Regions from separate parts of the Bacillus sp. MN7755 genome, predicted to be linked through region 2. Evidence: a T-box and tRNA genes for the amino acid it is inferred to sense, from the RefSeq annotation. Region 2 holds a T-box; the other holds one or more tRNA genes.

Region 1 (5,533 bases), on a different contig from region 2:
GAAGCAATGTTATCTAGTTTTGAAAGAATATAAAAAACTTGTTGACTTTAAAAGTTGAATAAGTTAAAATGATTCTTGTCTTAAATGAATACAGTCTGGTAATGATGGCAGAGAGGTCACACCCGTTCCCATACCGAACACGGAAGTTAAGCTCTCTAGCGCCGATGGTAGTTGGGACCTTGTCCCTGTGAGAGTAGGACGTTGCCAGGCAAAATGGAGGATTAGCTCAGCTGGGAGAGCACCTGCCTTACAAGCAGGGGGTCGGCGGTTCGATCCCGTCATCCTCCACCATATATGTCGGAGGGGTAGCGAAGTGGCTAAACGCGGCGGACTGTAAATCCGCTCCTTCGGGTTCGGCAGTTCGAATCTGCCCCCCTCCACCATTCTTAATTAATGGGCTATAGCCAAGCGGTAAGGCAACGGACTTTGACTCCGTCATGCGCTGGTTCGAATCCAGCTAGCCCAGCCATTAAGAGCCATTAGCTCAGTTGGTAGAGCATCTGACTTTTAATCAGAGGGTCGAAGGTTCGAGTCCTTCATGGCTCACCATTTTAACAAAATATGCGGGTGTGGCGGAATTGGCAGACGCACTAGACTTAGGATCTAGCGCCTTTGGCGTGGGGGTTCGACTCCCTTCACCCGCACTTTTAATAAAATAACTCAAACATGTCTTGCGGAAGTAGTTCAGTGGTAGAATACAACCTTGCCAAGGTTGGGGTCGCGGGTTCGAATCCCGTCTTCCGCTCCAATTTTCAATATGACATGCCGGGGTGGCGGAACAGGCAGACGCACAGGACTTAAAATCCTGCGGTGGGTGACCACCGTGCGGGTTCGACCCCCGCCCTCGGCACCATATGCGCCCGTAGCTCAATTGGATAGAGCGTTTGACTACGGATCAAGAGGTTAGGGGTTCGACTCCTCTCGGGCGCGCTTTTATTAACGGGAAGTGGCTCAGCTTGGTAGAGCACCTGGTTTGGGACCAGGGGGTCGCAGGTTCAAATCCTGTCTTCCCGATATTCCCAAAAACATGGGGCCTTAGCTCAGCTGGGAGAGCGCCTGCCTTGCACGCAGGAGGTCAGCGGTTCGATCCCGCTAGGCTCCACTTTATTTATTATATGTCTCGGAGGTATACCCAAGTTCGGCTGAAGGGATCGGTCTTGAAAACCGACAGGCGGTGAGAATCGCGCGGGGGTTCGAATCCCTCTACCTCCTCCATTTTCTTTAATGGTTTAGACATAAATAATAAAATATTTCTTTTTTCCTTCATGGAGGTATACCCAAGTTCGGCTGAAGGGATCGGTCTTGAAAACCGACAGGCGGCGAGAGTCGCGCGGGGGTTCGAATCCCTCTACCTCCTCCATTTTTTTAAAAAAATATTATATTGTCGCGGGGTGGAGCAGCACGGTAGCTCGTCGGGCTCATAACCCGAAGGTCGCAGGTTCAAATCCTGTCCCCGCAACCAAATGGTCCCGTGGTGTAGTGGTTAACATGCCTGCCTGTCACGCAGGAGATCGCCGGTTCGACCCCGGTCGGGACCGCCATTTATGTTGGCTCGGTAGCTCAGTCGGTAGAGCAGAGGACTGAAAATCCTCGTGTCGGCGGTTCGATTCCGTCCCGAGCCACCATTTTTTTATGCCGACTTAGCTCAATTGGTAGAGCAACTGACTTGTAATCAGTAGGTTGGGGGTTCAAGTCCTCTAGTCGGCATCCTTTAGGGGCATAGTTTAAAGGTAGAACTGAGGTCTCCAAAACCTCCAGTGTGGGTTCGATTCCTACTGCCCCTGTAAAGTATATGGGCCTATAGCTCAGCTGGTTAGAGCGCACGCCTGATAAGCGTGAGGTCGATGGTTCGAGTCCATTTAGGCCCACCATATATTATTCCGCAGTAGCTCAGTGGTAGAGCTATCGGCTGTTAACCGATCGGTCGTAGGTTCGAGTCCTACCTGCGGAGCCATGGCCCGTTGGTCAAGTGGTTAAGACACCGCCCTTTCACGGCGGTAACACGGGTTCGAATCCCGTACGGGTCATAAAAAAAGAGTCAGCACATTGCTGACTCTTTTTTATTGTGCGTTAATCCTCTTTTATCTACTGATTTTCCTGAAATAAATAAAGGGATTTAGGAAAAACTATGGTATGTATAAAAAGGAGGAGACAAAAATGACACGAGTGAGAGACCTTATGAGTACTCATATTGTACATTGTACACCGCTAGACAACGTATACGAGGCTGCTGTAAAGATGAAAGAAGAATCGATTGGATTGATTCCGGTTGTTGAAAATGAGCAAGTTGTTGGGCTTGTTACAGACCGAGATTTAGTTGTTAGAGGCATTGCTGAGAAACATCCTGGATCTAATAAAATTACAAATGTAATGACAACAAATATTGTTTCAGTTTCTCCTGATGATTCTATTGAAAAAGCTACAGAGTTAATGGCACAGTATCAAATTAGACGATTACCAGTAGTTGAGAGTGGTCAACTTGTTGGAATGCTAGCATTAGGTGATTTAGCTACAAGAGAATCGGCAGATGATCAAGCGGGATTTGCTTTAAGTGAAATCTCGGAGCATACGGAATGAAGAGAGACTTTAATTAGTGGGATAAGTTACGTATAAAAATCAGATGCATTATTCTAGTATATATGGATTAAGCTAATATGTTAGCATGATGTATCTGAGACATTATATAATAAGTATACGGTTAGTAATTTCGACAGTTTATTTAAATTTGTCATTCCTAATTTTAAATAAGAGAAAAAATGATATACTGATAGATATAAGTATTATGATAGATTTCGAATATAACAATATTTATTATTAATGATGTAATAATGGATTAATATTTCCTATGTAGACAAAAGGGAAGGGGAATTATATGAGGGCTGTACAGCGCGATCCAAATTGGAATTTGGTTACAGATACATATATAGAACCAAATAATTTCGCTGAATTATTTTCTTTGCTTGTACCTTGTCATCCAAAAGGTGAAGGGAAAGAACGAACTATATTAGTGTGGAAAGAAAAAGAATTTTATAAAGAAGAAAATTTAGCGGCATTTATCGTATATGGAATGAATAAAGCAAAGAATTTACCGCAGTTTCATAAAGATGAAATTCCAACTTTAGTACGTATTCTTCGCTTATGCCAAGAGATTGGTTGGTATGAAGAAGCAAATACTTTTATGGTAAATCAAGGACTAGCTGAGTTTGTTCACACTTCATTGGAATATGAAACGTGGGATCTTTTGACGCAAGCGGTTGCTTTAAACTATTTAATTATTAAATATCGTATTGGTGAATTGACTGATGGGGATGTAGAAATTTGGGATAGAGTTAAATTTAATGAGAAATGTATAAAGGATTGTAAACATCTATTATCCCATAAAGAAGTATTGGAATTTACATTCTTTTATATGTGTAAGAGAGCTAAATTCCTATCAAAGGAACAATTAAATAGTGATATGATGAGTCTAGCGATGTATTGTAATACTTTTGTGTATGATTTATATACACATGACTTATTACGGAAATATCGTAAGTGTACAGACTTCCTATCATATTATGGACCTAGTCAAGCGGTATTAGCTTGTCAAAGAGCTGTACTTTCTCAAATTTCAGATCGATTAGACCCATTAAAGACTACTCATGTAGATGATTATTTATATGTAATGAAAGATATGATGGAGCATATGACGATAGGAATAATGGATCGATATGATCATTTTATCGGAAAGTTATTATCATATGTGCCATTTTTCGAAATGATTCAAGTTCCACAGCATGCATATTATTGTGAAGAATTACTGTATATTTGTAAGGGCATTGAATATAAAGAAGAAATATTACGCAATTATATATTTATACAATTACATGATTGTCTGCCATCATTCTTTAAACTATTTCTTAAAAATAAGCGTTATGCAACGATTCATGACATTCTGTTCTATTGGTGCGATGATGAACAAAGGATGAGCTTGGAGAAAAAATATAATCTTAGCTTTATTTATGAAAAATATGCTTGTGGGTAAAGAGCATTTTCTATATAAATTAAAAAGGATCTCACATAAACGTGAGATCCTTTTTTTGTTAGTAAAGCAAGGAGAATGTGATTAAGACGAGAAATAACATTCCATAAAGGAAAAATTGTGCCGTATTGCTTTCTTGTATACCAAAAAAAGTATTTATTTTTTTATATAAATTCAATATATATTTTAGCGGATTATCTTTGAAAGATTGGTACACAGTGTCTCCTCTTTCTAAGCTTCTTGTTCGTGTTTTTTGTTATTAGGGACATGAATGTATCTAGCTATGAATAGTAAAACAGCCATAAAGAACACAGGAAATACGGTAGATAAATAAAAACCATTACTAATAATATTTGTTATTAGGGCACTTAATAGAAAGATGGCATTATAAATATGTGCAATTTTTTGTTTTAGTTTAACTTGAAAGGATTCCATCATAATTTCTAAAGCGACAAAAGCAATGATAATAGATAAAAATACAGTATTTGTATTGTAAATGATTAAACAACAGATTAAACCTAAAAAGGCTAAGTATTCAATTAAGAGAGGTATATTGATATTGCGTGGCATACAATTTACCTAACTAAATATGGCAGTGGGTTTACTGCATTTGTTTTTTCAAAATTCCATTCTCCATTGTGTAATTCAAAATGAAGATGTTGCCCGTATGAATGACCTGTGTTTCCCATATGACCTACTAATTGTCCAGCCTGTACTTGATCACCAGCTTGTACAGTGCGATCTTTCATATGAGCATAGACTGTTGTATATAGTTTCCCGTTTAGTTGATGAGCGATGAACACAACATTGCCATAGCTAGCTGAATAATATGATTTCACAACTTTACCTGCAGCCGCAGCTTGGATAGAGACATTACCCTGAGCTGCAATATCTATCCCATAATGCATTTGTTCCCAGCGCATATCAAAGGTTGAGCTAATTCTTCCTTGAGTAGGGAATTTGAAAACTGCTGGAATGGAAGTAGGTTGAGCTGTTTGAGTTTGTGATTGCGTTTGATTTTGCACCACATAATGCTTTGCTACATATCCGTATCCTGTGCCAAAACGAATTTTATACCAAGTTCCGACAGTTTCCACTACTTGTATTTGTGTACCATTTTGTAATGAACCAAGTAGTGCACTACTTGTACTAGCATTGCTACGTACATTAAGTTTAGGTGTTGCAACTGTGTATTTCGTATTATTTTGAACTGTGATGCCTTTTACTAAAGGCTGTGAACCATTAGACACGAACGCCTTTTGTACGTAACCTGTTTTGCCATTATGTAAAATTTTATACCACTCACCTTGTTCTTCTTGAATGGTAACGAATTTCCCATTTGGTAATACATCTAAAATTGAAGATTCTAAATTAGGTTCAGAACGAACGTTTAATGCATTGGCATTAACAATGTATTGATTATTAGATTGAAGTTTGTTTTTTAGTAGAATAGCATCTTTTTGTACGTAACCTACTTTATTATTAACAGATACTTTATACCAGCTATTAGTT
Region 2 (11,958 bases):
TGAGATAATTTGGATAATGGGTTCAAACTTTAAACAGGCAATACAGGAATTGTATTACTACAGTTACTTTAGAAGGAGGCTGAAAAATATAGTAAATTCATGGGAAAGACCTAAAATAAAAATCCCAAAAACTAAAAGCGAATGGGTTGGAGATATTATTGGATATTCATTGTTCTTTGGATCAATCATTTTTTTGATTATCATTTGGGGAAGATTACCTGAGGAAGTGCCCGCACATTATAACGCATATGGAGCTGTAGATCGCTGGGGATCAAAGTGGGAACTTTTACTTCTACCAGGAATTGGGGCATTCATACTCCTTCTCATGCAAACTTTAGAAAAGTTTCCAGAAGTTCATAACTACCCAAAAAGATTTAACGAATCGAATGCGAAGCAGTTTTATTTAAATAGCAGAAAAATGCTTAATCAATTAAAAAATGTCTGTTTACTTATATTTGCTTTCATCCAATTCGAAACAGTTTCAATAGCTTTAGATTGGAGCGGCGGTTTTGGAAAATTATTTTTACCGATATTATTAATTGGGACAGCTATTCCCATTATTATAGGCATAATAATGCAACGAAAAATTTCATAATGCGGACAACGATATTCGGTTATCCATCATTTTATGGAATAACATGATATCAACAATAAGAAAAGGAGGCTAATCCACATCAGCCTCCCTCCCCATTATTTATCCTCTAACAATAACTCTTTCATTTCCTCTAACGACTCTTTCGTAAAGCCTAAAGCTTTTTCAGCATACGCTTCAACTGAACCGTATTGCTTTTTAACTTCATCAATCGCAGCTTGCAAATATTCAGCGCGTGCTTCAAACATTGCACCTAATATTGCTCTGCTCTCATCGTTTTGTAGTTTTGCACCTAAAAAGGCCATCATTTTCTCATTTAACTTTTCACGGAAACCGTTACTTAGTAAATAATCTTCCATTACTGTTTTCTCTGGTACACCTAGTAAAAGTAATAATAATGCTGACCCAAATCCAGTACGGTCTTTTCCAGCTGTACAGTGGTTTACTAACGGTAAGTTTTCCGGGTTTTGCGCCAGTTTTAAGAAGCTCACGAATGCTTCATTACCACTTACGAAATCTTGATTCATTTTCACAAGGTATTCGCCTGGTTTCCCTAACATAGAAAGGTCACCAACTTGGAAAAACTCATTTATGTTCAAGTCTTTCGCTAATTCTTGCATAACTGGTAAACAGACTTGACGAGCACCTGTAATCTCCGGGTTCGGCTTATGTTTCACTTCAAAGTCTGTACGATAGTCGCAAATTAACTTTAAGCCAGACTTTTGTAAATACTCAATATCCCACTCTGTTAATCCTGCTAGCTCTTCTGAACGATACAATTTTCCCCATTTCACTTTACGGCCTTCTGTCGTTTCATACCCTCCCATATCACGGAAGTTAAACGCACCTTGTAATGGCAATCTACGCTCAGCTACTGTCACTGCTTGTCCATTACTACCTACTAGTCTAAAATATGGACGCTCAGTTTCACTTAAATTTTCAATTGTATATGATGATTCTCCATCTACTGTTGCAAGTAATTCTCCATTTTCTTCAATATGATCTGGTGAAGTACTCCAATAAATGCGAACTTCTTCTATATTATTTTCCCACTTTATATGTAACGTATTATTTTCATTTCTTTCTACAGTTGCTTGTAGCCAATGTCTTTGCTGCTCCATTCTTTCACCAACGCTTTCTTCGTATAGTCTAATCCTTCTCTATTGTATTATAGGAAAGCATACTTTGTCGTTTCGATTTTTCTTTTTATCTTACAAACAAGCAAAAAGTTCTTTTACTTGTTCAAAATTTGTACACGGATTTCCTCGAAATGAGTTCAAGAGAGTACCTTATTCATCCTTTAAAACTTTCTTACATACCGCTCAGTTGAACTAAGCAACTTACATCCATTCTTATCAAAAACATCCTTCATCCACTCATTTTGTACATTTGCCTCACCGATATAATAAGAGGCACCTATTTCCTTTAAGACAAACATTGCACCTGTAAAGAATGCTGTTTCATACCCTTTATTTCGCATATTTGGAGCGACTGCGAAATACATTAGTTTTCCTTCTTCTAACGTCCCCTTTTCAATATGCGGGATTACAATTCCTATCGGCTCTTCATCGATACTCGCTGTTAAACAATGTTCTTTCCATTGCTCACCAATTTCTTGTAGCATCATATTTACAAATTGATCGTAAGTGACTTGTTCTTCCGTCATTTCACTCCAAAGAGAATAAAAAGTATCTTCTCCTACTTCTTCAATCAGTTTAAAATCAATATCACTTTCTACATCTTCTACTTCGTATATATCCTTAAATACGATTATGTTTTCAGTAACATATTCAAAAGAATACGTTTCGAAGCATTTTTTATACATATCATAATTTGGGCTTTTTGAAGAAATCTCAAAATGCAAGTTTTCTATCCCCTCTTTTTCAGCCTCAGCAACGCAATATTGCACCATTTCCTTTAATTGCTCTTCTGTAAAAATCTCTGCATTATTTTCTTTTATCATGATAGAAGAAGCATTTCTTCTAATTTTAAAATGTTTTTCTAACTGTTCTATAGTCATCATATACTTCCCTCATCTATGTCTTACTCGAATTTCTACTTGTTCTCCTTGCATGAGCAGGATTGTCCTTGAATATATAGAATACTAGAAAACATCGCATCTTTAAAGTGCGGAGGAGGTTCTCCATTGGATATTACAGCGCTGCAACAACAGTTAGAGCTTATACAACAAAATGACTATACGCAACTGCAACATATAGATATAAATGAGTTAACGCTCCATATGCTTCAGTTTATCGGAACGACTGATAGTTACGTTCGTTACCAACTTATATATAAATGTTTTGCACATTTCATTCATCATGAATTCCTTATGGATGATCAACTAAAATTACTGTTGCAAACTTGTTTAAGTGATGAGTATTTATATTGTGACATTTACTCCCCACATACAGATGGGGTTTTCACACGTTCTTACACTATTTCGTTAATTGCGTTAATACTCCAATTCGCTAATTCGCACTACTTTTTTACAGAGGAGGATATCGAAGAAATAAAAAACAAACTCATTACATACACAAACTTAGAAACAGATTTTCGAGGCTATATTGAAAATAAAGGATGGGCTCATTGTCTTGCCCACGTATCTGATGCATTTACTGAAATTGTTCATAATTCTTATACGACCTTTGAATGGTATGAAGAATTAATTCATTGCTTATTAAATAAAATCTTCATTCCATCTGACCTTTTTCATAATAACGAAGATGAACGAATTGTTACGCCATTACTAGCAATGCTGTATCATGACTTCCCGCAAGATGAGTTAATTTCTATTATTTATAAAAAAATAAAAAGGCTTCCTCAAATTAGAAAACGCCTTTCGTTAAATGAATATTGTATTTTATGCGCCAACATTAAAACCTTTTTACGCACATTATTTTTTAGGACGAAAGATGATCATAACTTAGCTTATGCAGCACGTAAAACAGAAAGAATGTTAAAGGAACTCCCCAATTATTATTAAATGTAAGGAGAAAAATATGGGTTATATCGAAGACATGAGAAATTTAGTAGGAAATCATCCACTTATTTTAATAGGTTCACACGCCATTATATTAAATGAGAAAAATGAAATATTACTGCAGCTCCGCACAGACTTTAACCGCTGGGGTATTATTGGCGGCGCCTTAGAATATAACGAAACGTTAGAAGACGCGTTACAGCGAGAAGTATATGAAGAAACTGGACTTATTATTAAAAATCCAGAACTATTCCGCACATACTCAGGACCAGATTACTTTCAAATCTATCCAAACGGCGATCAAGTACATGGTGTACTCGTTATTTATATTTGCCGTGAATTTCATGGTGAACTTAAATGTGATCAAGCTGAGTCAAAAGAATTGCGCTTCTTCCCGCTTGATAAATTGCCTATTACTCTTCATCCAGTTATTAAGCGTATTATTAAGGAGTTTCAGCAATCCAATTAACAAATGTTACATATTTTATATAGAAATAAAACAACCTCATTTCCCGTCATGATAACGCGAAATGAGGTTGTTATCGTTCACCGTAAATCCCTATTTCCCCAAATTGATATTAACGTTCTCTTTCTACAACTTTATATCCCTTTATAAAAAGTATAGTTATATAAGAAATAATGAATGAAAAAATAGTATACATGCCCACCCAAAAGAAAAATGATGGATCGTACAATGTAACACTTAACATAAGAAAAATAAGAAATGTTACCATTGGCATCACGTAAAATGTACCTACTTTATATGTCACAGCTATTGAAAAAATACAAATAAGCAATGGATATATACAGAAAATCAAAATTGACTCACTCAATGGTATGTCCCCCTTTCTGAAGAAATAATAGATTTCTTATAATCGTTTTGGGGAACAACAAAGTTTTATAGTTTTATTCGTTATTAGTAAATAAAATGTTAGATCGTTATCTCAATCTGATTTCCTTCAGGATCACTTACTACACTTTCATAGTAACCATCCCCTGTAGTACGCGGGCCGTTTAACAGGGGGTATCCTGCTTCTCTTAATGTATTAGTTAATTCGTTCACTTTTTCTTTACTACCTACAGAAAAAGCAATATGCGCATATCCTATTGTTTGTATTTGTACTTTCTCGTCTATCCCTACCTGCTTCATAAGTTCTAGACGCGCACCGCCTTCAAAAGTTATAAAATAAGATTCAAACTGCTTTTTCGGATTGTGATATAAGCTATTTTCTTCACCATTAAAGTACTGTTTATAGAAATCACGCATTCCTTCTAAATCATTCACCCAAATTGCTACATGTTCAATTTTCATAATCGACACCTTTTCTTTTATGTTATTCAACTGACAATTGGATGCTTCATTGCCAGCACATTTAATTTTCTTTATTTGTTGTCGTAATCATAAGATCAAGTCCAAGACTTTTTAATCCGTATAAATAATCTTCTTTCCAATTACTCGCTGTTATTTTCGGAATATGTTCTGCCGGAATGTACTTCGGACAACTTTTTACAATTTGATCTATTACAAATTGGTTCACTTCATCATCACAGAAGATGAATCCATGAGGGTTAATAATCGCTATACATGTAGCTATTAAACGAGTAATAGCATCTATATTATATTCCTCTGGATTATTAGAATTTTCAACTTCGTCTCCACTTCTCAAAGCTTGCAAGAAATTTTTATTATCATATTGCGGAACAAAAGATATCTCTCCTGAGAAAAACGTACTTCCGCGTACAACATCTCCATTTACCATAATCCCCGCACCTGGGCCATTTTGACCTGAATACAAATATACAAGTGAGGAATTTTCATTGTTTCCAGTATTTTTATGATAGCCGAGTACTGCAGCATTCATATCGTTTTCTATTACTACTGGTATAGAAAACAGTTCCTCCAAGTGACTTTTCAAATTAAAATTTTGGAACTTTTCATATCCAGGAATATAAAAAATACGACCATTATCGACCGAACCAGGCACACCAATTGATATAGAACTTATTTTCGGGAATGTAGCGATAAGACCTTCAATATGTTTAGATAATAGATTTACTCCCGTATCAATTAACATACTTGAAGTACTTCCTTGTTCTTTTACTTCCCCTAAACAGTTAAAAATTGTATAGTTTGTCTCATTCTTTTCTAAAAATATCGCTAAACCTAACATATATTCTGGATTATATTCATATCGTTTCGCTCTTCTTCCACCACTTGAATCATCTAAACCAGCTAAAGTGACTTCACCATCTTGTTTCATTTTTTCTATAAATTTACTTATCGTTGGAAAACTGATTTCTAATGTATTACTAAGTTCAACTTTCGTTGCACTACCTCGCTCCAGAAGAACTGTACGAATGCCGCGAAGGATTGTCTCTTTAATCGATTTTTGAGTAACAAATTGTTCACTCAAATCGCTCACCACCTTAGTCAACATACTTATTAAACACTTTTAATAAGTTGCGTTGACAATATATCATACATCATTTTCTAAAGCAATAGAGATGATATATTTCTACTAGCGGCACTCCGTATTTAACTCGATGTATTCTCTCTCGTAACAGGCGATACAATTCCAGACAAGATAACAAATAATAAAACAGCTAGCAAAGCATTACGTATTCCGAATGCTTCTCCAAGTATCCCTAAAAATGGTGGTCCGACTAAAAACGCTGTAAAACCGATTATAGAAACTGTCGCAACATTAGAAGTCGCATTTTCGCCGCCATCTCCAGCAGCAGAAAGACCAATTGGGAAACCTAGCGCGGCACCAATCCCCCACAGTACTACACCAAGTGCTAGAAAATATGAGTTACTCCAAAATATGACAATTGTCATTCCTATAATAGCCATCATAATAGTAGCACGTACAACAGCGACACGACCAAATCGATCAAGGAAATAACTACTACACATACGTGCTAACGTCATTGCCAATACAAAAATGGTGTACATAATAGAACCTGTCACAACACTTTGCTGATGTCCATCTACTATCACGATAGGTAGCCAATCATTCGCACTTCCTTCTGCAAATGCCATTCCAAGCACGAAAAGACCAAGTAAAAGCACCTTTTTTTCCATACGTAAGGACGTAAGTTTCGCTCGTTTTTTGTTCCGTGATTTCTCTTTCTTTCCTGTTCCATGCGGAAGAAAACGATATACCATACATACAAGTAATACAAACACGACCGAAATCGCAAGAAACTGATACAAAATTGGAATGTGAAGCGTGGCGGCGACAGAGCCACTGAGCGCACCTACTAAAGTTCCTACACTAAAAAAGCCATGGAACTTCGGAAGAAGAGTTGTTCCTAATTTTTGCTCAATAGAAGAACCCTCTACATTCAATGCAACTTCTGCTAATCCATATCCTACTCCAAATACTAGTAAGCTACCAAAAGCCCCCATACTAGAAGCAAAATAAATATTAATACCTAAACAAAGTAATCCAACGATCATAAAAAACATACTACCTATAATAACGTCTCTAGCTCCCTTACCGTCAATAAAATGACTTGCACTCAGTAAACCAATTATTGAACCGACAGATAATCCGAACAAAATCCAGCCCATTTCTGCATTTGACACTGCTAAAATATCTCGAGTAGCTGCTGTTCTTGAAATCCATGTAGCAAATGCCACACCTGGCAAAGCAAATAAGAGAAACAGAGCGTTTCGAGAGGCCAGTAATGTCTTTGTATGATTATCCGCACTATTTTTCTCCATATGAAACACCTTTCATATTGTCTATACGATACGACACCAGTTTATTCATGTATCCGTAAAAAGCGATTTCTATAAGTCTATCGTTTTAATAACTTTAGCTGGATTACCACCAACTACTACATTATTAGGTACATCTTTTGTCACAACTGCCCCTGAAGCAATTACAGCGTTGTCTCCAATTGAAATACCAGGGTTAATAATAGCTCCCCCGCCAACCCAAACGTTGTTACCTATCTTTACCGGCTTTCCATATTCTTTGCCAGAATTCCTCTCTACCGGATGTAACGGATGCGTAGCAGTGTAAATGTGAACACCAGGTGCAAACATACAATTATCACCGATTCGCACTTCACAAACGTCTAAAATCACACAATTGAAATTTGCGAAAAAGCTCTTTCCAACATGGATATTGTAGCCGTAATCACAACGAAAATCAGGATTAATTTGGGCTTTCCCATCAGCTGAAGAACCTAAAAGCTGATTTAATAACGTAAAACGTTGTTCATCCCCTGTCTCCATCGCATCGTTATAAAGGCGTGTTAAACGTTTTGCCTCCACCCTATCAGCCACTAATTCTTCGTCATCCGCAATATACATTTCTCCTACCAACATCTTTTCTTTCTCTGTTCTCATACATTCATCTCCTTCGTTATCGAATGGATTCCACTTATTAAACGACTTTAATAAGTGGAATTAATTATACTTATTAAACACGTTTAATAAGTATCCCTATATTAACATACTTTTTAAAATGTGCAATTAATAAACTTCGAAAAAAGATGCGAATTCCTCATTTTACAAGTGGATATAACGAATAAAATAATTAAAATTCATATAGAAAAAACAAGGGAACACTTAACGTCCCCTCTCAAATCCAATCCGTTTTTTAATTTCCGCTAAATTTACCTTCGCGATTTCTCTTGCTCGTTCAGCACCTTTTTCTAGCGCTTCATATAATAAATTTGGCTCCTGTATATACATTGCATATTTCTCCCGAGGTGCTGCTAACTCACGATCTACAACGCGGAATAACTCTTTTTTCACATCGCCCCATCCGATTCCAGTCTCATATTTTTCACGTAATGACTGAATTTCATCTTCTGTTGCAAATTCTTTATATATCGTAAATAACGTTTCTAGTTCTTTCGGTTCATTTGGAAGTGATGAATCTGTTTTGATTTTAAATATTAATTTCCGTAGTTTTTCTTGCTCTGCAAATAATGGGATCACATTCCCATAACTTTTACTCATCTTTCTTCCATCAAGACCAGGTAATATTGCTCCTTCTTCTTGTATGACATACTCTGGAAGTGTAAATGTCATGCCGAATGTATGGTTAAAATACGTGGCAATATCACGCGCAATTTCAATATGCTGAATTTGGTCTTTCCCGACTGGCACATGAGTAGCTTGAAATAGTAATATGTCAGCCGCCATTAGAATCGGATACGTATATAACCCCATATTCACTCCAGCATCGACCTCTAACCCTGCCTCTTTATTTTGCTCTACTTTCGCTTTATACGCATGAGCACGGTTCATAAGCCCTTTCGGAGTTAGGCACGCTAATATCCAAGCCAATTCTAAAATCTCCGGCACTTCTGTTTGTCGGTAAAAAATAACATCTTCTCCAAGTCCAAGCGATAACCAAGTAGCAGCTACCTCTTTCGTATAACTACTAAACTGACTTGGATCATGCACAGCATTTAACGCATGATAATCAGCTATAAAGTACAATGCTTTTCCTTTATTATTTTTTGACATTTGCAATGCCGGTTTAATCGCACCAATATAATTTCCTAAATGCGGATAACCTGTCGGCTTAATCCCTGTTAACATTATTTTTTCACTCATTCTAACTCCTCCTTTCTCAAAATAAAAGGAGCCCCTCATCCTTAAAAAAGGACGAGAGACTCCCGCGGTACCACCTTAATTAGCTATCATTATAGCTCACTTCAACTTCTTAACGTGAAGCAACCGTCTTTACCTACTCATTTCAGTTAGAAGCTCCAGAGCCCATTCCATATTCATCCCTTACTGATTTCCACCACACATCAGCTCTCTGAAAAGTTTCGAATATGTACTCTTCTCTTTCATTGCTTTTGCTTATTTTTTACAGTTTATCACATTTCACTTCCAAACAAACCCGAATTTTCTATTTTATATAGCAGGAATTTCCACTTCAATTGTCTAATAATATATAGGTTTGCAGAAATACTCGAAACAACTTTGGAGGTTTTTTCATGGTAAAATATATATCCATTTTAGGTTCAACAGGATCCATCGGCACATCTGCATTAGATGTTGTTTCAACTCATCCTGAACATTTTAAAATCATCGGTTTAACCGCAAATTATAATATCGATCTTCTTGAGCAACAAATCAAAACGTTTCAACCTCGTATTGTAAGCGTCGCGACAAAAGAATTAGCAGACATGCTTCGTACGCGTATTTCAACCAACACAAAAATCACATATGGAACGGACGGCTTAATTGCGGTAGCTACTCATCCTGATTCAAATCTTGTATTAAGTTCTGTTGTCGGTGTTTCCGGACTACTTCCAACGATTGAAGCATTAAAGGCGAAGAAAGATATTGCCATCGCTAATAAAGAAACGTTAGTTGCAGCTGGACATATCGTAACTGAACTGGCGAAACAAAACGGATGTCGTTTAATTCCAGTCGATAGTGAGCATTCAGCTATTTTCCAATGTTTAAACGGAGAAAATAATAAAGAAATAGACAAATTAATTGTTACAGCTTCTGGCGGTGCATTCCGTGATAAAACACGTGAAGAAATGAAAACTTTACAAGCAAAAGATGCTTTAAAACATCCAAACTGGTTAATGGGGGCAAAACTAACGATTGATTCTGCCACATTAATGAATAAAGGATTCGAAGTAATGGAAGCAAGATGGCTATTTGATATTCCTTATGAAAAAATTGATGTAATGATTCATAAAGAAAGTATTATTCATTCTTTAGTAGAGTTTATTGATGGATCAGTTATGGCACAGCTCGGTGCTCCTGATATGAGGATGCCGATTCAATATGCGTTTCACTACCCTAATCGGCTACCTTCTTCTTATGAAAAATTAAATTTATTAGAAATTGGTAGTTTGCATTTTGAAAAACCAAATTTAGAGAAGTTCCCCTGTCTACAATACGCATTTGAATGTGGCAAAATTGGCGGTACAACTCCAGCCGTATTAAATGCAGCGAACGAAATTGCAAATGCACTATTTCTTAAAAATGAAATTGCATTTTTCGATATCGAAAAAACAATTTACAATACAGTTGAAGCTCATCATAACGTAAACGACCCTTCTCTAGATGCTATATTAGAAGCGGATCAATGGGCACGCCAATATGCACATCAATTGTTAATAAAAAAGAGCTAAAACAGATAATACTGTTTTAGCTCTTTTTTCACGTATTCAACTTAACAAATCTATAACCATGCGTAACTAACACTTTTAATATCGCATATCCTGGGATCGCTAAAATAATCCCCATAATTCCAAATAAATTTCCGGCAGTTAAAATAATAAATATGATTGTAATCGGATGAATATCTAGCTTTTTCCCCATGACTTGCGGAGAAATAAATTTACCTTCTGCTAATTGTACAACCATCATTACAATAATTACCTTTAAAACCATCCCTGGCGAATCAATAAATGCGATAATTAACGCTGGTGTAATTGCAATGATTGGTCCTACATACGGAACGATATTTACAATCATCGCTAAAATAGCAAGCAGTACTGCATATTTAATACCGATAATAAGGTAACCAATTAATAACATAATACCGATAAACAAACTAACGATAATTTGTCCTCTAATATACGAACTAATCGCATAATGCATATCATCTAGTATTCTCATTGCTGCCGGTTGTCTTTGCTCTGAAATGAACTTTAAGAAATGATTCGGCAATTGCTCACCATCTTTTAAAAGATAGAACAATATAAACGGAACCATTACAAACGTTAAAACCACTTCTGTAACAGTGCTTAAAAATCCAGTTACATTTCCTGTTACTGATGATAATGACTTCGTAAAATCAACTGTGTAGTCTTTTACCATACTCGCTACATCAATATTTAAATTCTCCTGAATTTTGCTCAGTAAATTACTTTCTCCAAATCTACGTGCTGCTCGTTCGATTTCATGACCGAAATACGGTAAGTTATCTATTAATGCATCAATTTGATCTTTAATAATAGGAATAACCGTTAAAACTAAGAACACAAATAATCCAATTACGATTAAGTATATCGAGGCTATCGATACGATTCTTGAAACACCTTTCTTTTCAAGGAGTGAAACGAATGGATGCAAAATATAAAATAGTACGCCCGCTAATAATACCGGGAAGAAAATTGTTTTTAAAAAGACGATAAACGGAGTAAACACAAAAGAAATTTTTGTTAGCAATAAAATATTAATGAACAATAATGCAAATCCAAGTAGCACTGCTAAATAATTGTGTTCTCTAAAAAACTGTTTCAGCTTGTCCCTTTTTCTTATATTTATTTTCTCCAACTAAACCACCTCTTCGAATGATGAAAAGCCCTTATTCAGGGCTTTTCATCATAATCTATATTTATTTCCTTGCAGCTTTCACTACAAATGATACAATAAAAA

Evidence for each region. The T-box of region 2 lies ahead of ACYVEC_RS25300 (tryptophan--tRNA ligase). A T-box ahead of a tRNA ligase gene usually reads a tRNA of that ligase, here a tRNA-Trp.
Region 1: it has a tRNA-Trp gene. The T-box ahead of ACYVEC_RS25300 (tryptophan--tRNA ligase) is inferred to sense a tRNA for this amino acid. The anticodon was not compared.

What each region holds. Positions count from the first base shown of each region.
Region 1 is NZ_BTRL01000019.1:15-5,547, forward strand. It holds rRNA gene rrf (5S ribosomal RNA) at 95-210, shown strand; tRNA gene ACYVEC_RS21695 (tRNA-Val) at 216-291, shown strand; tRNA gene ACYVEC_RS21700 (tRNA-Tyr) at 300-383, shown strand; tRNA gene ACYVEC_RS21705 (tRNA-Gln) at 395-469, shown strand; tRNA gene ACYVEC_RS21710 (tRNA-Lys) at 474-549, shown strand; tRNA gene ACYVEC_RS21715 (tRNA-Leu) at 564-644, shown strand; tRNA gene ACYVEC_RS21720 (tRNA-Gly) at 674-748, shown strand; tRNA gene ACYVEC_RS21725 (tRNA-Leu) at 765-853, shown strand; tRNA gene ACYVEC_RS21730 (tRNA-Arg) at 857-930, shown strand; tRNA gene ACYVEC_RS21735 (tRNA-Pro) at 941-1,014, shown strand; tRNA gene ACYVEC_RS21740 (tRNA-Ala) at 1,030-1,102, shown strand; tRNA gene ACYVEC_RS21745 (tRNA-Ser) at 1,123-1,215, shown strand; tRNA gene ACYVEC_RS21750 (tRNA-Ser) at 1,268-1,360, shown strand; tRNA gene ACYVEC_RS21755 (tRNA-Met) at 1,386-1,462, shown strand; tRNA gene ACYVEC_RS21760 (tRNA-Asp) at 1,466-1,541, shown strand; tRNA gene ACYVEC_RS21765 (tRNA-Phe) at 1,550-1,625, shown strand; tRNA gene ACYVEC_RS21770 (tRNA-Thr) at 1,635-1,707, shown strand; tRNA gene ACYVEC_RS21775 (tRNA-Trp) at 1,714-1,784, shown strand; tRNA gene ACYVEC_RS21780 (tRNA-Ile) at 1,795-1,871, shown strand; tRNA gene ACYVEC_RS21785 (tRNA-Asn) at 1,880-1,954, shown strand; tRNA gene ACYVEC_RS21790 (tRNA-Glu) at 1,956-2,027, shown strand; gene ACYVEC_RS21795 (CBS domain-containing protein) at 2,158-2,577, shown strand; gene ACYVEC_RS21800 (DUF3965 domain-containing protein) at 2,873-4,024, shown strand; gene ACYVEC_RS21805 (hypothetical protein) at 4,253-4,591, opposite strand; gene ACYVEC_RS21810 (SH3 domain-containing protein) at 4,597-5,533, opposite strand, start outside.
Region 2 is NZ_BTRL01000025.1:201,707-213,664, forward strand. It holds gene ACYVEC_RS25250 (DUF1648 domain-containing protein) at 170-595, shown strand; gene ACYVEC_RS25255 (tyrosine-protein phosphatase) at 691-1,713, opposite strand; gene ACYVEC_RS25260 (GNAT family N-acetyltransferase) at 1,893-2,615, opposite strand; gene ACYVEC_RS25265 (DUF2785 domain-containing protein) at 2,739-3,578, shown strand; gene ACYVEC_RS25270 (NUDIX hydrolase) at 3,595-4,044, shown strand; gene ACYVEC_RS25275 (YbeF family protein) at 4,154-4,408, opposite strand; gene ACYVEC_RS25280 (VOC family protein) at 4,507-4,887, opposite strand; gene ACYVEC_RS25285 (ROK family transcriptional regulator) at 4,949-5,989, opposite strand; gene ACYVEC_RS25290 (MFS transporter) at 6,112-7,305, opposite strand; gene ACYVEC_RS25295 (maltose O-acetyltransferase) at 7,375-7,938, opposite strand; gene ACYVEC_RS25300 (tryptophan--tRNA ligase) at 8,161-9,198, opposite strand; T-box leader at 9,204-9,411, opposite strand; gene ACYVEC_RS25305 (1-deoxy-D-xylulose-5-phosphate reductoisomerase) at 9,549-10,706, shown strand; gene ACYVEC_RS25310 (AI-2E family transporter) at 10,735-11,856, opposite strand; gene ACYVEC_RS25315 (GlsB/YeaQ/YmgE family stress response membrane protein) at 11,918-11,958, opposite strand, start outside.